3 regions of the Conyzicola sp. genome follow, and region 3 is predicted to be linked to each of the others. Evidence: predicted binding sites of a transcription regulator. Region 3 holds the regulator's gene; each other region holds the start of a gene.
What was found. Region 3 encodes LexA, which represses DNA repair genes until DNA is damaged. Its sites were predicted from a motif close to TCGAACANNTGTTCGA; they were not measured.
Positions count from the first base shown of each region.

Region 1: the regulator LexA is predicted to act here: its motif matches at 3,320-3,335, upstream of AC14A7_RS12565 (HNH endonuclease signature motif containing protein).
Region 2: the regulator LexA is predicted to act here: its motif matches at 4,143-4,158, upstream of AC14A7_RS11330 (HNH endonuclease signature motif containing protein).

Region 1 is NZ_JBXMIS010000138.1:14,206-21,113, forward strand. It holds gene AC14A7_RS12555 (alpha-amylase family protein) at 1-848, opposite strand, end outside; gene AC14A7_RS12560 (TIGR03885 family FMN-dependent LLM class oxidoreductase) at 845-1,804, opposite strand; gene AC14A7_RS12565 (HNH endonuclease signature motif containing protein) at 1,937-3,301, opposite strand; gene ftsY (signal recognition particle-docking protein FtsY) at 3,420-4,298, shown strand; gene AC14A7_RS12575 (RNA polymerase sigma factor) at 4,379-4,837, shown strand; gene AC14A7_RS12580 (hypothetical protein) at 4,967-5,299, shown strand; gene AC14A7_RS12585 (gamma carbonic anhydrase family protein) at 5,303-5,821, opposite strand; gene ffh (signal recognition particle protein) at 5,881-6,908, shown strand, end outside.
Region 2 is NZ_JBXMIS010000125.1:5,142-12,049, forward strand. It holds gene AC14A7_RS11300 (dienelactone hydrolase family protein) at 1-1,463, shown strand, start outside; gene AC14A7_RS11305 (DUF6572 domain-containing protein) at 1,576-1,905, shown strand; gene AC14A7_RS11310 (hypothetical protein) at 2,239-2,787, opposite strand; tRNA gene AC14A7_RS11315 (tRNA-Ala) at 3,112-3,185, opposite strand; gene AC14A7_RS11320 (antibiotic biosynthesis monooxygenase) at 3,248-3,799, shown strand; gene AC14A7_RS11325 (hypothetical protein) at 3,810-4,028, opposite strand; gene AC14A7_RS11330 (HNH endonuclease signature motif containing protein) at 4,177-5,520, shown strand; gene budA (acetolactate decarboxylase) at 5,553-6,281, opposite strand; gene rsfS (ribosome silencing factor) at 6,278-6,643, opposite strand; gene AC14A7_RS11345 (hypothetical protein) at 6,693-6,908, opposite strand, start outside.
Region 3 is NZ_JBXMIS010000017.1:18,394-25,301, reverse strand. It holds gene priA (bifunctional 1-(5-phosphoribosyl)-5-((5-phosphoribosylamino)methylideneamino)imidazole-4-carboxamide isomerase/phosphoribosylanthranilate isomerase PriA) at 1-490, opposite strand, end outside; gene hisH (imidazole glycerol phosphate synthase subunit HisH) at 531-1,163, opposite strand; gene hisB (imidazoleglycerol-phosphate dehydratase HisB) at 1,166-1,771, opposite strand; gene AC14A7_RS01700 (histidinol-phosphate transaminase) at 1,768-2,865, opposite strand; gene AC14A7_RS01695 (LysM peptidoglycan-binding domain-containing protein) at 2,896-3,255, opposite strand; gene lexA (transcriptional repressor LexA) at 3,500-4,168, shown strand; partial or broken gene AC14A7_RS01685 (DUF4184 family protein) at 4,120-4,614, opposite strand; partial or broken gene AC14A7_RS01680 (DUF4184 family protein) at 4,661-5,059, opposite strand; gene AC14A7_RS01675 (CarD family transcriptional regulator) at 5,058-5,552, shown strand; gene metE (5-methyltetrahydropteroyltriglutamate--homocysteine S-methyltransferase) at 5,692-6,908, opposite strand, start outside.

The DNA.
Region 1 (6,908 bases), on a different contig from region 3:
GAGAGCCACAGGTTCTGCATCGTGATGAAGTCGAACTGCATGGTGAGGGCATCCCCGTCGCCGCCGCCGAAGTACTGCACCTGGTCTTTGCGCGGCAGGTTGGCCTCGCCGAGCAGGATCGCCTCGCCGGAGCGGCGCCCGAGGAACGCGCGCAGTGAGCGGAGGTACTCGAGGGGCTTTGGCATGTCGCCCTTCGAGCGCGTGGCGCCGGTCGGGTCGATGAGGAACGGAACGGCGTCGACCCGGAAGCCGGAGACACCGAGCTCCAGCCAGAAGCCCATCACCTTCGCGATCTCGTCGCGCACCTTCTGGTTGGTCACGTTGAGGTCTGGCTGGAACGAGTAGAAGCTGTGCAGGTAGTACTGGTTGGTCTTCGGGTCGAGCTCCCACACGCTGTCTTCCACATCGGGAAAGACGGGCTCTGGCTCGCTGCGCGGCTTCGTGTCGCGCCAGACGTAGAAGTCGCGGAACGGGTTGTCTTTGCTCTTGCGGGCCTCGACGAACCACGGATGCGTGTCGGAGGTGTGGTTGACCACGAGGTCGACGATGACCCGCATGCCGCGATCGCGGGCGGTGCGCACGAACTCGACGAAGTCGCCGTGGTTGCCGAGGCGCGGATCCACGCCGTAGTAGTCCTCGATGTCGTAGCCGTCATCGCGGTCGGGCGTCGGCTGGAAGGGCATGAGCCACAGGCACGTCACCCCGAGCTCGCTGAGGTAGTCGAGCCGGTGCGACAGCCCCTCGAAGTCGCCGATGCCGTCGTCGTTCCAGTCCATGAACGTCTCGACGTCGAGGCAGTAGATGACGGCGCTCTTCCACCACAGGTCGCTGGTGTCGGTGATTCTCACGGGCGGGCTCCAATTCTCGGCAGCACATGCTCGCCGAAGGTCTCGATGAATGCGACTTGCTCCTGGCCGACGTGGTGCAGGTACACCTCGTCGAAGCCCGCCTCGAGGCACTCCTCGATGCGCTGCACATGCAAGGACGGGTCGGATGAGACGGCGACGTGCTCTCGCATCGCCTCTGGCGTGACGTGCGCTGCGGCGTTGTCGAAGGCCTGCGGGGTGTCGAGGTCCCAGCAGATCGGGGGAGGGAAGACGTTGGTGCGCCACTGGTCATGGGCGATCGCGAGGGCCTCGTCGTCGGTCGGCGCCCAGCTCAGGTGCAGCTGCGCGACGGTCGGGCCGGTGCCGCCGGCGTCGCGGTAGGCGGTGCGCACGTCTTGCATGCTCGGCCCGGCGACCGTCGCCAGCCCGTCGGCCCAGCCAGCGAGCCAGCTGGCCGTCTCGGTGCTCACGGCAGCCCCGATGAGCGGGGGTGGCTGCTCAGGCAGCGTCCACACCTTGGCGCGGTCGACCGTCACGTGGCCGTGGTGGCTGACCTCCTCCCCGCGGAGGAGGCGGCGGATGACGCCGACGCTCTCTTCAAGGCGCGCGTTGCGGTCGACCTTGCTCGGCCATCCGTCGCCCGTGACGTGCTCGTTGGATGCCTCGCCAGACCCGAGCGCCGCCCAGAACCGCCCCGGATACATGGCCTCAATCGTCGCGATCGCCTGCGCGATGACGGCCGGGTGGTAGCGCTGGCCCGGAGCATTGACGATGCCGAACCGCAGGGTGGTCGCCTGGAGTGCGGCCCCGAGCCAGGTCCAGGCGAAGGCGGAGTGGCCCTGTCGCTCGCTCCACGGGGCGAGGTGGTCTGAGCACATGGCGGCACCGAAACCGACCTGCTCGGCGAGCACGACTGCCTCGAGCAGCTTCGTCGGGTGCACCTGTTCATGGGACGCGTGAAAGCCGATGACCGCCATGGCGCCACCCTGCCAAGCGTTCTTGGCAAACGGCAGAGAATCGTGCAGCCCGCGCTCAGCGAACCGCCAGCTTGTCGGGGTCGTTTGCCGTCGACTCCCGTGGCAGCCACGGAGGGCTCTGCCGTCGCCGCGTCACGCAACACGGTCGTGCTCCAGCCGCGGCGGAGCCATGGCGACAGGGTGCTGCTCTGGATCGATGGCCGGTGGCGGGAGTAACCAGTAGTCCGCGCCGGATCGGGTCACCTCCCACCCGTTGTTGTGCGAGAGCAGATGATGATGCCGACAGAGCAGGATGCCGTCGGCCACATCCGTCCTGCCGCGATCACGCGCCCAGTGGTTGATGTGGTGCGCCTCCGTCCAGGAGGGAGGGCGGTCGCATCCGGGCCAGCGGCATCCACCGTCGCGAACCGCGAGTGCGATGCGCTGCCTGCGCGTGTAGAGCCGCTGCTCCCGGCCCACATCGAGCGGCTGTCCGTCGGCGACCGCGATCTCGATGGTGGAACCGGCGCAGGTGAGCCGCTCAGCCGTCTCGATCGAGACGGGGTCGGTCTGACCCTCTATGCGCGCTGATCCGTGGCGGTCTGTGAGCGCCGTCAGCGACACGATGACACGAACGGAGGGCGCGCCACTGCCGAGGAGCATCGACGAGTCGGCCGCTGCTCCCTGCCGCACCAGCTCGACGAACACGTCGGAGGCGAGTTGCTGCGTGGTTCGCGAATCGTCGGCAATGGCTCTTGCCGCGGCGACGGAGGCAGGGTCGGCAAACCTCGGGCCACCGCGCCGCGGCGAGGTGATGCGGTCGTAGACCTCGCACACCACGGCCGCACTCTCTGGGTCGAGGAGCCAGGTCAGTGTGCTCATGCCGTCGGGCCGGCGGCGGAATCGCAGCGCGCGCTGATCGCGACGGGCGGCCTCGCGGGTGGAGATATCGGCGACATCTAGCTCGTCGCGTACCTCGCGGGCGCGACGGTAGAGGCGGTCAGCGTCGGTGGAAGCAGCCTCGATGCAGAGCTGGAGCGCGGCCGATGCGAGCTGGTCGGCGGAGATCGCAGAGGACGGACCTCCAAGACCGTTCGCGATTGACTGTGCCGCCTCGACGCTCAGGCTGCCAGAAACGAAGGTCGTGCCGACGGGGGCGAGCCACGGTCGCTCATCGGGCGTGGTGCCAGCAGCGGCATGGGCGAGCACACCGGCACTCACCGCCGTCGCTGACTCGCGCGCCGTCGAGCCCGTGATGACCCGCACCATCTCTGCGGCCGTGCGAAAACCAGCAGCCTGGGCGAGGCCGGAATGCCCGAGGGACGCGTGCGAGCGGCGCGCGATCTCGCCGGCGATGAGGGCGCTGCGAGCGCGAGCGGCCCGCTCGACCTCGGCCGAGCGGCGTGCGAGTTCGAGCAGTGCGGTGTCGGTGATCTCGCTGAGTGCACCCGCATCCATGGGGATCGCAGCGAGCGCGACGATCGCCGCCGCGAAGCTGGAATCGAGGGAGCTGGACATGGATTCATTCTCCCAGAATCGAACATACGTTCGAAAGAGTCGCCGACCAATCTGTGCAGAAGTGGCTGAAATGCTGGCCTTGGCGGAGGGGCGGAGAACCCCGACTACCCTGTTACCCATGGCAGAGCGCGCAACCCCGTGGTCCCTCGGCGGCACCCTCAGGGGCCTCTTCGCCGCGAAGACGATCGACGACGACACGTGGGAGTCGCTCGAGGATGCCCTGATCAGGGCCGACTTCGGGCCTGACACCGCCGACAGCATCGTCGAGGAGCTGCGGGGCAAGGTGCGCCAGTTCCGTACCACCGACCCGACAGACCTGCAGCGGATGCTGCGCGAGACTATCGAGGATCGCCTCGCGAAGTACGACCCGACTCTCGTTCTCAGCAACCGCCCGGCGGTCGTGCTCGTCGTCGGGGTCAATGGCGTTGGCAAGACGACGACGATCGGCAAGTTCTCTAAGTTCCTGGTGAACCACGGCCGCTCGGTGATCGTGGGGGCGGCCGACACGTTCCGGGCGGCCGCCGTCGAGCAGTTGGCGACGTGGGCGGAGCGTGGGGGAGCGGTCATCCAGCGGCCGCAGCAGCAGGGGCAGGATCCGGCTTCCGTCGCATTTCAGACGGTGGAGCGCGCCCAGCGCGAGGGCATCGACATCGCGATCATCGACACGGCCGGCCGCCTGCAGACCAAGAGCGGGCTCATGGACGAGCTCAGCAAGATCCGCCGGGTGATTGAGAAGCAGGCGGAGATCGCCGAGGTGCTGCTCGTGCTCGACGCGACGACGGGTCAGAACGGCGTTGCTCAGGCGGAGGCTTTTCTCGAGCACGCGGGTGTCACCGGGCTCGTCATCACGAAGCTCGACGGCTCGGCGAAGGGCGGCTTCGTGCTCGCCGTGCAGGAGCGCACGGGCGTGCCGATCAAGCTGGTCGGCGAGGGCGAGGGCATCAACGACCTCACGGGCTTCACCCCGCACGGTTTCGCGGCCAAACTGGTCGGCTGATGTAGCGATTTCCCCCAGTGACACGGGGGCGCGGGCACCACTAGCTTTAGCTCGTGGTCACTCGTGAGGGCACTTCAGCATTGGATGACTTCGCGCGCTTCGACTACGACCACGTGGTGGCCGCGGTGGCCCGCATCACGGGGGACTCCGGCGGCGCGAGCGATGCTGTGCAGGATGCCGTGGTCGGCTTCCTCGAGAACCCGCCGCGTCATCCGGTGGACAATCTCGCTGCCTGGCTCACCGTCGTCGCTGTGAACAAGCAGCGCGACCGCCGCCGCCGCAGTCTCGCGGAGGGCAGGGCCCTCGCCCGCTTCGGCCTTCCGGCCGAAACCGCCGCCGAACCCGCCTCACTCGACGCCGACATGCGTGCCGCGATTGGTGCGCTGCCGACCCGGCAGCGCGAGATCTGCGTGCTCCACTACGTGCTCGACGAGTCTGTCGCCACCATCGCCGGCAGGCTCGACGTCTCGAGCGGTGCGGTGAAGACGCACCTCTTCCGCGGCCGCCGCGCCCTTGCGGCGCGACTCGTGGCGGCGTAGCACACGACCTTTTTCGCAGACTACCTCTCCGACCCGACGAGCAGCTCCGGCTTGACCACCTGCAGCAGCGGGAGTCCCGCTGAGGCGATGCGAGCGACGGTTCGCGCCCCGTGCGCTACCCTGACCCCCATGAGCACACAGAACAACGCACCGCTCACCGGCCCCATCCAGACGATCACGGCGGGGCGCAAGCCGCGATCCCTCGTAGCGCTCGCCGCCGCCGTCGCCGGCAGCGTGCTCACGATCGTGGGCTTCTACGCGTGGATCATCGCCGCCCTCAATGGCACCGGCGAGGGCACGGGCATCGGGCAGGTGCTGTTCTTCGTCGGGCTCACCCTCAGCGCGATCGCCATCGGGCTCGCGATCTGGAGCCTCGTGAAGGGCGCGCCGAAGCTACTGCCGATCGCCGCGATCGCGGTGAGCCTCGCGCCGATTGTTTTCCTTGTGGCGCTGAGCCTGTAGCGGCTACCCAGCCGCCTGCTCGTGCGCGTGGCTGAGCTCTGCATAGTGTCGCGCGTTCTCGATGAGCGAGAGCTGCTCGTCGGGGGCGAGCATGCGCACCGTCTGGGCGGGAACGCCGGCGACGAGCGAGCCGGGGGAGACGACGGTGTTCTCTAGCACGACGCTGCCGGCGGCGACGAGGCTGCCGGCGCCGATGACGGCTCCGTTGAGGATGGTGGCGTTCATGCCGATGAGGCAGTCGTCTTCGATGTGGCAGCCGTGGATGACGGCGCCGTGGCCGATCGAGACGCGGCTTCCGATGATCAGCTGCAGGCCGGCATCCGTGTGCATCACGGCGTTGTCCTGCACGTTGCTGCCCGCGCCGATGCGGATGGAATCGACGTCGGCGCGCACGACGGCACCGTAGAAGACACTCGAGTGCGGCTCCATCGTGACGTTGCCGATGAGGGTCGCGTTTGGCGCCGCCCAGGCGGTCGCATCGACTTTCGGGGCCTGGCCTCCGAAGGGAACAATAAGCGGCATTCCCTCAGGGTAGCGGCACAGAGCGCCTAGCCTCGCGCATGACTTAAACTGGCTCGATCATGGCCACTTTCGGGAACCTCTCTGACCGCCTCGCGGATACCTTCAAGAACCTCCGCGGCAAGGGCAAACTGAGCCCGGCCGACGTCGACGGCACGGTTCGCGAGATCCGTCGCGCCCTGCTCGACGCCGACGTCGCGCTCGAGGTCGTCAAGGACTTCACAGGGCGGGTGCGCGAGCGCGCCCTTGGCGACGAGGTCTCGAAGGCCCTCAACCCGGCCCAGCAGGTGGTGCAGATCGTCAACGACGAGCTCGTCACGATTCTCGGCGGGGAGCAGCGCCGTCTGCAGTTCGCGAAGACCGCTCCGACGATCATCATGCTCGCCGGTCTGCAGGGTGCAGGAAAGACGACCCTGGCCGGCAAGCTCGCCAAGTGGCTCAAGTCGGAGGGGCACACCCCGGTGCTCGTCGCCGCCGACCTCCAGCGCCCCAACGCCGTCACCCAGCTGCAGGTCGTCGGCGAGCAGGCCGGAGTCGCGGTCTTCGCGCCAGAGCCGGGCAACGGCGTCGGCAACCCGGTCAAGGTCGCGAAGGATGCCGTCAAGTTCGCCACCCAGAAGCAGCACGACGTCGTCATCGTCGACACGGCGGGCCGACTCGGTGTCGATGCGGAGCTCATGAAGCAGGCCTCCGACATCCGCAAGGCCATCGACCCAGACGAGGTGCTCTTCGTCATCGACGCCATGATCGGCCAAGACGCGGTGCAGACCGCGCTCGCCTTCCAGAAGGGCGTCGACTTCACCGCTGTCGTGCTGTCGAAGCTCGACGGTGACGCCCGCGGTGGCGCAGCGCTCTCCGTCGCGAGCGTCACGGGCCGCCCGATCATCTTCGCCTCAACGGGTGAGGGGCTCGACGACTTCGAGCCGTTCCACCCCGACCGCATGGCGAGCCGCATCCTCGACCTCGGCGACATCCTCACCCTCATCGAGCAGGCGCAGAAGAACTTCGACGAGGAGGAGGCGAAGAAGGTTGCAGAGAAGTTCGCGACCGACACCTTCACCCTCGAGGACTTCCTCGGGCAGATGCAGCA
Region 2 (6,908 bases), on a different contig from region 3:
TCATCGCCGACCTGCCCTACGTCGACACCGACAAGATCGGCGTCTCTGGCCACTCGAACGGTGCCCGCGCCGCGAACTTCTCGGTCGCCATCGACAACGCCGCAGAGACGCAGCTCATCTCCGCAGTGCTGCTGGTCGACAACGACGCGGTCTACACCGACGCAGCCAACGACAACGCGTATTTCGACATGTACGGAACGCGCGACACGGGAATCGTCGCCGACCAGTACGACGAGTTCTTCTTCCGCAGCTACAGCGCCGAGGGAGCAGTCCTGACCCCGCCGCGCGAGTACATCGGCACGCCGAACGCACAGTCCTTCCTCAATTACGGAGCTGACCCCAGCACGCTGGGCGACGAGAAGCGCGAGAACGACACCGTCTACACCGACGGTGATGGCGGTGCCATGCGTGTCGTCTACACCCCGGCCGAGACACACCCCTGGGGCACCATCTCGAGCACCACGGTCGGCAACCAGATCGAGTTCTTCGAGCAGGCCTTCGGCGCACCTACGCCGATCGCGGGCGGCTCGCAGATCTGGCAGGTCAAGGAGGTATTCACGACAGTCGGGTTGATCGGATTCGGAATCTTCCTGCTCGCCTTCGCCCGCTACCTGCTCACCCGACCGTCGTTCGCCCGCCTCTCGGTAGCGCCGAGCCCTGCCACGAGCGCCAAGGGTCGCGGCGGGCTCGCCTGGTTCTGGGGCGGTCTCGCGGTCTCAACGCTCTTCTCGGGCGTGAGCTACGTCTGGCTCAGCCAGCAGCCATTCGAGCAGGGAATCGCGTTCAACGTGGTTCCGTCGATCTTCACCCAGGGAGCAGTGTTCTTCATCGCGTCATGGGCGGCTATCAACGGCATCTTCGCCCTCATCGTGATGACACTCTCGTACCTGCTGTTCGGTCGCAAGAACGGCGCAGACCTGCGGGTGAGCGGCGTGCTTCCCGGATGGCGGGTCGTGCTGCACAGCCTCGGCCTCGCCGTCCTGGTCGTAGCGATTGCCTACGGGATCGTCTTCGTTCTTGACTACTTCTTCAAGACCGACTTCCGGCTCTGGGTTATCGCGGTCAAGGCGTTCACGCCGGACAAGCTGTGGATCGGCCTCCTCTACGTGCCGTTCTTCCTTCTCTATTTCGTAGCCAACTCGGTCGCCATCAACAGCTTCAACCGAGTAACCGTTCGTGGCAGAGAGTGGCTCAACACCGCCATTCTGGCGTTTGTGAACTCGCTCGCCCCCATCATCCTGGTGGTCGCGCAGTACACGACCTTCGCGAACACGGGCTACACGATTGACGGATTCAGCGGCATCTTCAGCATCTGGCTGTTCCCGGTTATCGTGATCCTCGCGGTCACCGCGGTGATCTCTCGCAAGATCTACCAGATGACGAGCAACCCATACATCGGCGGCTTCATCAGCGCCCTCGTCGTGACGATCATCTCGGTGACGAACACCCTGACCGTCAACTAGGCCTCGTCGGCTGGTGGTAGGCCGACGACGCCGGGGGGCCGTAGCGCACACGCGCTGCGGCCCCCCGTGCGTTAGCCCGTTGGGCGCTCGTATTCGCGGCTATTCTTCGAGAATGGCTGGCATCGCAGACACCAATCACGTCGACATGATCGTTCAGGAGACCGACGGCAGCGTGGTGCTCGTCATGGTCGAGAGCCGCGACTGGGGCTCCGATCCGCTGCAGGCGGAGCAGCTCAAGCAGAAGATCAACCGGTACACCGGGTATGTGGTTGAGGGCGGTCTTGTTTCAGATTTTCCGCATCTTGCTGGGGCTGCCGTCAGCATCCGACTCGATTGCGTGTCGGCGCCGAGTCGAGAGTTCGCGCGGATCGTCGAGGTGACGACGGCGGGGCTTGGGCGGTTGGGGGTGGCGTTCATTGTCGGTGTGAGTAGTTCATTTTGAGGTCGATCGACCGGCGAAATACATTCAGCTCACGAGGGGCGTGAGCGTCCCACGCTCTCACCCGTACTTCACACGATGTCCTCGGGCCCGCCTGCCAAATAGCGCTCCGCCAGCCCCAGTATCGGTCGCAACGCGACTGGAAGCGTGGCACTATTCATCCGCAAGCATGACTCGCGTCAGAGCGGTCCGCTTATTCACGCCGACCGACTGGGCGAGATCATCGGCCTCCCGCAGGAGATTCTGTGCCCTCATCGACCCTGAGATTGGGCGTTGATTGACCATGACTCAAAGCGCAGAAGTCCTTACAAGCGTTCTGCCTTGGGCGGTCCTCGTTCACCCAATCAATTCGGCAGCACGCGCTCGCACAGCATCGGATTTCGATCCACTTGTCAGTGACCGCGCAACTTGCATCAGCTGCCGTCGATCTTCCGCCACTGCATCGAGCACGTGTAGGGCACCAACAATGACACGCTCGTCCTCACAGTCCAGCAATGAATAAATGGTCCAAAGTCCGCCGCGGAGACCGTTGACGCACGACGCCTGGAGGTGTGCGCCGCGCGCCGACTCTTCGGACGCATGCGGCGCTCCCAAAGCGATCTCAACGAGCAGCTCGACAGCGCGATAGCGCGCAGCGTGACTTAGCGAGCCGATGGACAACTCGACCAAGGTCGGACCGATCACCAATGCCGCGGCCTCGTACAGCTCACCTTGAACGACCACTTCGTTATCCAGATGGGACCAGTAGGCCGATTTCGCCTCTTCATCATTTTCAGCCGCGAACAAGTCGGCCAAGGCCCGTGGAACGGCATGCGCGTCCCCCACAGCCGTCCTAACAGATTGCCAATCGATGGCATCCAGCAGCGCTCGAGTTGTTGGACTCATTCTTCGTCCCAACGCCCACCCGCCTTCCATTCCGCACCAGGGGGAAGCTGCTTCTGATCGTACTTGGCTTGGCATGACCAGCAGACGGGGACCTGCTCCCCGGTCCGAGGACGAATAGCTTGCGTGAAGGTGATGTCCTCAGGATTTCCTCCGATCTGTCTTGCTCAGAACGCCGCAATGACGAGAAATGATCGCTTAGCTCGAGACGCGGGTGTCCCCCGAATGTGTCAGCAGAAATGCGGACCGGGTGAACCAGCTAATCCATGCGCCTCGGGCGTGTCAGATTGACCTCGAAAGCCGAGCAAGGAGAAGTACCGATTTCGGTGGATCCAAGGGGATTCGAACCCCTGACCCCCTGCATGCCATGCAGGTGCGCTACCGGGCTGCGCCATGGACCCCGGTTGCTGCCTCTCCGGTGACCCGGAATTGCAACTTCCCTAGGTTACTACAGACTGAACGTATGGCCGAACCGATCACCGTCTCGATCACCCGCACCGTCGATCCGCACCGCGCAAAGGAGGTCGCCGCGTGGGCACGCGCCGGGCAGGACCTCCTGAGCGCCTCGCCCGGCTATCTCGGCTCCGGCTGGGTGCGCCCCGACCCGCAATCGCCCGAGTGGCACATGCTCTTCCGGTTCGCGGACGCCGAGAGCCTCGCCGCGTGGGAGGCGTCGCCAGAGCGCGCCTGGTGGGTCGCATCCGCGCTCGGAATGGTCGAGCACTCACCAGAGGAGCGCCGCACCGGCATCGAGGGCTGGTTCGACCAGCCGGCCTCGGTCGAGGTGGTCGACGAGAAGCCCTTCACTCCCCCGCGCTGGAAGCAGATGGTCGCGATCTTCCTGGTGTTCTACCCGCTGTCGCTCGCCGGCAACTGGGTGCTCTCCGGCTTCGCGAGCGAGTGGGCGATGCCGCTGCGGGTGCTGGTGCTCGTCATCGTGGTGACGCCGATCATGACCTACGTCGCCCTGCCGCTCGTCACGCGGGCGCTGCGGCCCTGGCTGCAGCGCCACTGAGCTCGGCCAGCTAGGAGGTGTGGCAGGCGGGCACGCACTTGGCGCAGCCGTCGGAGTTGCTCCAGTAGAGACGCTTCGCTGCCGCCACGGCTTCACTGCATGACGAGAAATATCCGAGATCTTGCCGGTTGAACGGTGCCGGAAGGCATCCCTTCAGCGAGGCCAGGTCGTGAACCTCGTGGTCGTTCGATCCGGGCTGGGCGTTCTTGTTGACGCAGTAGTACGGCATTGTGCGGCCCCTCTGTTCTGGCGCGACCCTCTCGCGCTCGAGGCACCTTAGTCACGCCGCGAACTCGTCCGCTCCTCTCCTCCACAGGCAGCAATCTGCGGAGAACTGGTACTATCGAACATACGTTCGAACCTGCGAAAATGGATGCATGTCCCCCAGCATCGCGATCGCCTCGGCCATCGAGGCGGCGCGCTGCATTCCGCTGGTGGATTCCGCTTACTCCCCGATTGCCGATACTGAGCTACTCGAGCTCACGCGTCAGGCCGCGCGACTGCAGGGCCTTGCCGCTACCCTCACCACCGTCCTGGCGGGCGAGATCGCTCGCCGCTCAGCCCCAGAGCTCGGCCAGGCAGGCCTCGCGCAACGCGCAGGTCACCGCACCCCGCACGAGCTGGTTCGCGTTACCACGGGCTCGACGGCTCGCGAGGCGTCGAGCGCGGTGCGGGTTGGCGGGCTCTCGACCACCCACCCGTGGCTCGAGGCGGTGCACGCCTCGCTCTCCACTGGCTCGCTGTCCCCGGCAGCCGCCGATTCCATCGCTACCGGCCTTGGGGCGCCAAATGTGTCCATCGATGCGTCACTGCTGACGGCAGCGGCAGAGCGGCTCGCGACCGAGGCCGTATCGCTCGATGCCGACCGGTTGCACCGGCGGGCCCGTGAGCTGCGTGATGAGATCGACTCCGCGTCAATCGCGGATCGCGAGACCGAGCGCAGGTCGCGGCGAGCGCTGACCTTTCGCCGTCGCGCCGACGGCATGTCCCACCTCAGCTGGACCATGGACCCAGAAACCGCCGCCGCCGCCGGCGAGCTCTACGATCGGGCAACATCTCCCCGTCGGGGCGGGCCGCGGTTTGTCGACTCTGGCACGAGTATCGCGGCCTCCTGCATCGCCGACGACGAGCGCACCACCGAGCAGCTCGGTTCCGATGTGTTTCTCGAGCTGTTGCGGCAGGGCGCCCACAACGACCCCTCGCAGCTGCTCGGCAGCGGCGCCCCGCAGGTGCGGGTGCTCGTCACCGCCGAGTCGATCCGCACCCGCGGCCACGGCTTCATCGAGGGCCAGCCCGACCCGGTCTCGATCGAGACGGTCGAGCGTCTCGCCTGCGGTGGCACAACAGCCGAGATCGCTCTCGCGGGCGGGCAGCCGCTCGATGTCGGCCGCGATCAGCGGCTCTTCACCACGCGGCAGCGAGTCGCCTTGGCCGCCCGAGACGGTGGATGCCGCTGGCCAGACTGCGAGAGACCGCCCAGTTGGGCAGAGGCCCACCACATCAACCACTGGGCGCGGGATCACGGCCGCACCGATGTTGCCCACGGCATCCTGCTCTGCCGGCATCACCACCTGCTCGCGCATAACCATGGGTGGGAGATCCGGGCCGGCGAGCGCGGCGAATACTGGCTGGTGCCGCCGCCCGGGGTCGATCCGCTGCAGACACGGCGAGCGATGCCGACGAAGAGCCGTGCGATGCGGGAGCTGCAGTGCGCCGGCTAGCCTGTGGGGCCCGGCCTTCTGACGAGAGCCGGCTACTGGCTCTCTGCCGCGCGGATGGCGGCGTCGGCATCCATGTCATCGAGCTCTGCTTCGAGGTAGGAGTCAACCTCGGGCAGGTGCAGCGTGAAACTCGAGAAGGCCTGCATCGAGAGCGTTCCGGAGCGCAGCACGAAGTCCATGCTGTGACCGCCGACAGTGCGGTCGTCGGCTATGAAGTGCAAATGGTAATCGGCGACGCTGAGGCCCTGAAACACATCCGGGCCTTTGAAGCCGAGCAGCGTGCCGTGGGTCTCACCAATGGTGCTCTCGTGCTGGTCCTTGACGGCGTCCGCGAGACCGCGGAACGGCTTCTGCTGCCGCACGGCCTCGCGCATCGTCACGCTCTCGAAGACCCCATCCACACGGATGGCGTAGAACAGGTTGTGACTCGGCACGAGGCTGTCAACGAGAGCCTCGAACCCCGCCTCCGTCAGCGGCCCGGCGAGTTCCTGGCTGAACGTCGGCTCGAACCGGGCGACCTCGGCGAACGGAACCCGTGCCTCGGGCGCGACCCGCTCGACTCCGCTCGCGCGGCACACGAAGAGCTGCCCGTCGAGCAGCACGAGCTCGCCGTCGAGGGCGTCACCGCATCCGACGCCGAGGGTTCCGCGGTCGAGAATGCTGGATGCCGTGAAGGCGCCGTCATAGAGGCCGGCGACCAGCGCATCCACGAACGAGAACTGCTCGATGGCAGTGCCCGCCCGCGGACGCAGCGAGCTCACGCCGCGGCGATCTCGATCGGGATGGCAGGGCAGTCCTTCCAGAGGCGCTCGAGCGAGTAGTACATGCGGTCCTCCTCATGGAAGACGTGCACGACGAGGTCGCCGAAGTCGAGAAGCACCCAGCGGCCCTCCGCGCGGCCCTCCCGGCGAATGGTCTTGACGCCGGCCTCGATCATCTTGTCCTCGATCTCACCGGCGATGGCGATGACGTTGCGCTCGTTGCGCCCCGTCGCGAGGAAGAAGATGTCGGTGAGAGGAAGTGGCCCAGAGACGTCGAGCGCCACGAGATCCTCCGCCTGCTTGGCATCGGCAGCGGTCGCCGCAATGGCGAGCAGCTCGCGGGCGTGGTCAGTAGCAGTCACAGGGTCCTTCAGGGTGGGCAAGTGGATGAGAGGTGTTCAGCGGTCAAGTCTAGAAGATTCGACCAGCGAGGCCTGCGATAAGCAGGCCGACGACACCGACGGCCATGACGGCGGCGGTGATGAGAAGCACGGTGAGCATGCGGTTGCCGTGAGGCTTGTTGGCACTGCTGATGACACCGCGCGCCGACGTGTGGGTGCTGACGGCGCGGATGGCGCTCACTGGTGCCGAGTCGGCGGCACCGGTCTCGCGCTCCCGGTCGTCGTA
Region 3 (6,908 bases):
CGAGGCGGTCGAGCACCTCCCAGAGGTCGCCGCCATCCTCAGTCCACCCGCGAGCGGCGAGGGTGGTTCCGCGCACGTCGAGTCCGACGGCGATCGCCTCTCCGTACTCTGCGATGACGTGGGCGGCCCACTCTGGGTTCTCGAGCGCTGCGGTGCCGAGGTTGATGCGCTTGGCACCCGTCGAGAGAGCTGCCTCGAGCGATGCGTCGTCGCGGATGCCGCCCGACAGCTCGATGTTGACGTCACGCGGGGTGTTCTTGACGACCTTCTCGATGACGTGGCGGTTGTTGCCACGGCCGAAGGCAGCGTCGAGGTCGACGAGGTGGATCCACTCTGCACCCTCGTCGATCCACTCCTGCGCGGCATCCTGCGGGCTGCCGTAGCTCGTCTCTGTGCCGGCGGCGCCCTGGGTGAGGCGCACCGCCTTGCCGTCGGCGACATCGACCGCGGGAAGGAGGACAAGCTTCGGGGTGGTGTTGAACTCGCTCATTGTCTGCTCTCGTGGGGTGCAAAAAAGGCCGGGGGCAACCCTACAGCGTTCCCAGCCAGTTCTTGAGCAGCCGGATGCCGGGCTCGCCCGACTTCTCTGGGTGGAACTGGGTTGCCGAGAGGGGGCCGTTCTCGATTGCCGCGATGAAGCGAGAGCCGTGCTCTGCCCACGTGAGGGTCGGCGCGGTGAACGGCGGTTGCGGGTCGAGCGTCCACTCCTGTGCGCCGTAGGAGTGCACGAAGTAGAAGCGCTCGTCTTCGATGCCGGCAAACAAGCGGGAGCCCTCGCCGGCATCCACGGTGTTCCAGCCCATGTGCGGCAGCACGGGCGCGACGAGCTCTGTCACGGTGCCCGGCCACTCACCAAGGCCGTCGGTCTCGTTGCCGCGCTCGAGGCCGTGCTCGAACAGCACCTGCATGCCGACGCAGATTCCGAGCACCGGCTTGTCGGCGATGAGGCGCTTCTCGATCATGGCTCCACCGCGCACGGCGTTGAGTGCCGCGATGACGGCGCTGAAGGCTCCGACGCCGGGCACGAGCAGTCCGTCGGCCGCGGCAACGCGGTCGCGGTCGGCGGTCAGCTCTACCCGTGCACCGGCCGCCTCGAGGGCCTTGGCCGCCGAGTGCACATTGCCGGAGCCGTAGTCGAGAACGACGACGGATGGAGCGCTCACGACTACAGCGCGCCCTTCGTCGACGGGATACCGCTGACCTTCTCGTCGCGCGCGACGGCAAAGCGGAACGCGCGGGCGAACGCCTTGAACTCCGCCTCGGCGATGTGGTGCGGATCGCGGCCTCCGAGCACGGTGACGTGCACGGTGAGGCCGGCGTTGAATGCGATCGCCTCGAAGACGTGGCGAACCATCGAGCCGGTGAAGTGGCCGCCGATGAGGTGGAACTCGAACCCGGCCGGCTCGCCGGTGTGCACGAGGAACGGGCGACCAGAGATGTCGACGACCGCCTGCACGAGCGCCTCGTCAAGCGGCACGAGGGCGTCGCCGAAGCGCGAGATACCGCTCTTGTCGCCGAGCGCCTGCTTGATGGCCGTGCCCAGCGCGATGCCGATGTCTTCGACCGTGTGGTGCACGTCGATCTCGATGTCGCCCTTGGCTGTGACCTCGAGGTCGATGAGCGAGTGCTTCGCGAACGCCGTCAGCAGGTGGTCGTAGAACGGCACGGTCGTGGTGATCGACGAGGTGCCGGTGCCATCGAGGTTGAGACGCAGGTCGATGCTCGACTCGCTCGTCTCACGCTGAATGTGCGCCGTGCGCTGGGTGGTCATAGGTCAATGCTACCGAGGGCGCCAACGCTCTCGAGGGCGCTGAGGAAGAACGTCGTCTCCGCCTTCGTGCCAGCGGTCACCCGAAGGTGGTTCGGGATGCCGACGTCGCGGATGAGCACGTCGCGCTCGAGCAGCGCCTCGAAGGTCGCATTGGGGTCGCGCACTCCCCCGAACAGCACGAAGTTGGTGTGGCTGGCGTGCGGCTGGTAGCCGAGCGCCGGCAGCTCCCTAATGATGCGGTCCCTCTGGGCGCGGATGTCGTCGACCATCGCCAGCATCGCCGGCGCGTGGCGCAGTGCCGCACTCGCGGCCGCCTGGGTGAGCGCAGAGAGGTGGTACGGCAGGCGCACGAGCCGAAGGGCGTCGGTGACCGCGGGGTCGGCGGCAAGGTAGCCGAGGCGGGCACCCGCCAAGGCGAAGGCCTTGCTCATGGTGCGGCTCACCAGCAGTCGCTCACGGCCGGGCAGCAGGCTCACCGCACTCGGGATGTGGTCGGGGGTGAACTCCGCGTACGCCTCGTCGACGACGAGGATGCCTGTCTCCATGGCCTCGTACGCCGCCTCGATCGTCTCGATCGGCAGCGGCGTGCCGGTGGGGTTGTTCGGCGAGCACAGGATGACGATGTCGGGCTTCTCCCGCTCGATGGCCTCCGTGACGAGCTGCGGGCTGATGCCGAACTCTGCCTCGCGCTCTGCCGTGATGACGCGGGTGCCGGTGCCGTCGGCGAGGATCGGGTACATCGAGTAGGTCGGCGGAAAGATCAGCACGCTGCGCCCCGGGCCGCCGAACGCCTGCAGGATCTGCTGCAGAACCTCGTTGGAGCCGTTCGCCGCCCACAGGTTGTCGCGCGTCAGGCCGTGCCCGAGGTAGCTCGCGAGCCCTTCGCGGAGCTCGGTGAACTCCCGGTCGGGGTAGCGGTTGACGGTGAGGATCGCGGCGGCGAGGGATTCGACCATGTCGCGGGCGACATCCTCGGGAATCGGGTGCGTGTTCTCGTTGACATTGAGGGCGACGCGAACCGCCTTCTGCGGGGCGCCGTAGGGGTGCTTGCCGCGCAGGTCGTCGCGAATGGGGAGGTCGTCGAGAGAAGTCACGCGCTCCAGCGTATTCGGCGCGGGGCGCTGTTACTGCTGTGCGTACTTGGTCGGGATCGCGAGCTGCTGGCCCGGCTCGATCTGCGACGACGACATGCCGTTGAAGGCGAGGATGTCGCTGATCACATCACGCGGATCGGCCGTCGGGGCGATGTCGGTGGCAAGAGCCCATAGGGACTCCCCCGCCTCGACCGTCACGTACTCGTACTCAACCCCCGGCTGCGCCACCTGCTGCGTGGCAACCGCGCCGCCGCCGTTGAGGGCGAAGAGCGCCGCAGCGACCACCAGCGGGAGCGCGGCGAGCGAGGTGAACACCGCGCGACCGCGCGGCGTCAGGCGCAGGTGGGACTTGGGAGCCGCGAACCCGAAATCCATGCCTACTGCAGTCATTGCCTTCTCCTCTACGGGGGTTTCGTATCCGGCACTCGGCCGGGAGTGCCGGATACGAAGCTTTGTTCCGAACATATATTCGATTGACGTCTTTTTCAAGTCGATATTCGAAACTGTTCGAACATTTCTTTGCACAACACTCGAATATGTCTTTGGTTTTGCGCCTGCCAGCGGATACTCTTTCGAATGTCTGGTTCTCACCCAACCAGCGACCACTGACATTCGAACGTTGAAGGAGCCGATCGTGGCCGATGAAGAACGCACACGCCGGCGCACGAGCCTGAGCGACAAGCAGCTCGCCATCCTCGACGTCATCCAGAAGTCGGTGACGGCGCGGGGCTACCCGCCGAGCATGCGCGAGATCGGCGACGCCGTCGGGCTCTCCTCGCTGTCGAGCGTCACCCACCAGCTCAACCAGCTCGAGCTCAGCGGCTACCTTCGCCGCGACCCCAACCGGCCGCGCGCCCTCGAGGTACTCATCGAGATGCCGTCGATCGATGACGACGCTCCGGCCGAGTCGAGCGCGCCGTCCGTCGGCGACGCTGCAATGGTGCCGCTCGTCGGCCGCATCGCCGCCGGTATCCCGATCACGGCAGACCAGCAGGTCGACGAGGTCTTCCCGCTCCCCCGCCAGCTCGTCGGCAAGGGCGAGCTGTTCATGCTCAAGGTCGTCGGCGAGTCGATGATCGACGCCGCCATCATGGACGGCGACTGGGTCGTCGTACGCCAGCAGAAGACGGCGGAGAATGGCGAGATCGTGGCCGCCATGCTCGACAACGAGGCGACCGTCAAGGTCTTCCGCCAGCGCGACGGCCACACCTGGCTGCTGCCGCAGAACTCTGCCTTCGAGCCGATCCTCGGTGACTACGCCGAGGTGCTCGGCAAGGTCGTGGCGGTGCTGCGGTCGCTGTAGTCACGTAGCGCGAAGCGCCACACGAGCGCGAGCACGACGACAACAGCAATCACGCAGCCGGCCGCAGCACAGAAAGCGAAGAACCACACGCTGCCACCGAGAGGGTTGCCTCCGCGCACGACAGCGACCGCCCAGAGCGCGGCCATGACGACGAACAGCGTGGATGCGGTGAGCACCCACCCGAATACTCGCTGCCCCTGCGTCAGCCGGCCTGCAACCGCAATCCGCGGCGTGCGCAGTGCCCAGCGCCACGTCCACCACGCGATGATCCCTGCGCCGACAACCGAGAAGCCGAAGTGCAGCGCCCGCAGAACGGTGAACTGGCCAACGTCGCCCTGCATCCACTCCCACTGCTCGGAGAGCCAGCCGACGTGGGTCGGAAGGTCGAGCAGCAGGTGCGTGAGAACGCCAATCTCGAGGGCGACCAGAGTCAGCGCTGCATGAGCGACGCGGTTGCGGCACGGGCGGCACGGGCCGCATCCTTTCTCGCAGCCATGCCGGCGAGTAGTCGAGCACGGGTGCCCGCAGCAGCCAGAACCAGAGCAGGAGCGCTGCTATGCCGACCGGCAGGTCGATCAGGACGATGCCAGGGAAGGAGTGGCTCGCCGAGCGAGTGAGCCCGAGGGGCACGAAGTACTGGAGGTCCGGCGCCATCGACCCGATCACGAGGGCGGCGGCGGGCAGCGGGGTGCGGGCGAACGGGAGGATTGCGACGGCGTGGCTTGGCGTGAATGGCACCCAGCCAGTCTTGTTGCTTGCGGCAGCATCCCGCGTCCGTCTCGAGAATGACCCCGTCAGCGGTGGCGCACTATAGCTGGTAAACTTGGTGTCTGCTTCTCGCGCGGCCGTATCACGGCAACACGCCAATTCAACAGACAGGGATGCCCACATGCAGTTCACCATCGGAGAAACCCTTGTCTACCCGCACCACGGTGCCGTCACGATCACCAAGCTCGACAAGGTCATGGTCAAGGGCGAAGAGAAGACCTACATGACCCTCGACGTGCACACGTCAGAGCTCACCATCAAGGTGCCGATCGACTCCGCAGAACTCGTCGGTGTGCGCGACGTCATCGACGCTGCCGGCGTCGAGGCCGTCTTCGAGGTGCTGCGCAGCGAGTTCGTCGAGGAGCCGGGCAACTGGTCGCGCCGTTACAAGGCCAACCAGGAGAAGATGGCCTCGGGTAGCGTCTACCGCGTCGGCGAGGTCGTGCGCGACCTGTGGCGTCGCGAGCAGGACCACGGCGTGTCCGCCGGCGAGAAGCGCATGCTGCTCAAGGCCCGCCAGGTGCTCATCTCCGAGCTCGCGCTCGCGCAGAAGGTGTCTGACGAAGACGCCTCCATCATCCTGGATGAGGTGCTTCAGGGCACCAAGGCCGCCTAGGTCCTAAACGAAAAGAGCCCCGCTTCGGCGGGGCTTTTTTCATGCCCGAGACCGGGCACGTGAAGCTCGGCCGCCTCGGGGACCCAGTTGTGACCTCAAGCGAGGTGCTACAACGGGGGCCCCGAGGCCGCAGCTGGAGCTACGACGCAGAAACGCGGGCGCGCACTGCCTGCGTGGCCGCGACCACGTTGCGCAGCGACTCGACCGTCTCGGCATAGCCACGGGTCTTGAGTCCGCAGTCCGGGTTGACCCAGACCTGGCGCGACGGAATCGACGCGAGAGCCGTCGACAGCAGCGACTCGACCTCCGACACCGACGGCACACGCGGCGAGTGGATGTCGTAGACCCCGGGGCCGATGCCACGCCCGAATCCGCTGGTTGCGATGTCAGGCACGACCTCCATCTTGCTGCGCGCCGCCTCGATCGAGGTGACGTCGGCATCCAGTCGGTCGATCGCGTCGATGACGACACCGAACTCCGAGTAGCAGAGGTGGGTGTGGATCTGCGTGGCGGGAGCCACGCCGGCGGTGGCGAGGCGGAAGGAGCCGACCGACCAGTCGAGGTAGGCGGGCTGGTCCTTCTTCTTCAGCGGCAGCAGCTCGCGCAGTGCTGGCTCGTCGACCTGGATGATGCCGATGCCGGCTTGCTCCAAATCAGAGATCTCGTCGCGCAGCGCGAGGGCGACCTGGTTGGCCGTGTCGGCGAGCGGCTGATCGTCGCGCACGAAGCTCCACGCGAGGATCGTCACGGGCCCGGTGAGCATGCCCTTGACCGGCTTCTGCGTGAGCGACTGCGTGTAGCGTGACCACTCGACGGTGATCGGCGCCTCGCGGGCAACGTCGCCCCAGAGCAGGGAGGGGCGAGTACAGCGGGAGCCGTAGGACTGCACCCAGCCGTTCTGCGTGACCGCGAAGCCGTCGAGGTGCTCTGCGAAGTACTGCACCATGTCGTTGCGCTCTGGCTCGCCGTGCACGATGACGTCGATGCCGATCTCCTCCTGCAGGTCGACGACCCGCTTGATCTCGGCCTTGAGGTACTCCTCGTACTCGCGCTCGCTCAGCTCGCCCTTGGTGTACTGCGCGCGGTACTTGCGGATCTCACCGGTCTGGGGAAACGACCCGATGGTCGTCGTCGGCAGGAACGGCAGGTTCAACGCGGCGGTCTGGGCGTCCAGGCGCTCCTCGTACGAGCCGCGGCTGAAGGCCTCTGCGGTCAGTGCCGCCGCGCGGGCTCGCACGGCGCCATCGCGCACGCCGGGGGCGTCGTGACGGTCTTGAAGGGCGCTGGATGCGGCATCCAGTTCGCTCTGGATCGCCGCCTTGCCCTCGGTGAGTCCCTTCGCGAGCGTGGCGATCT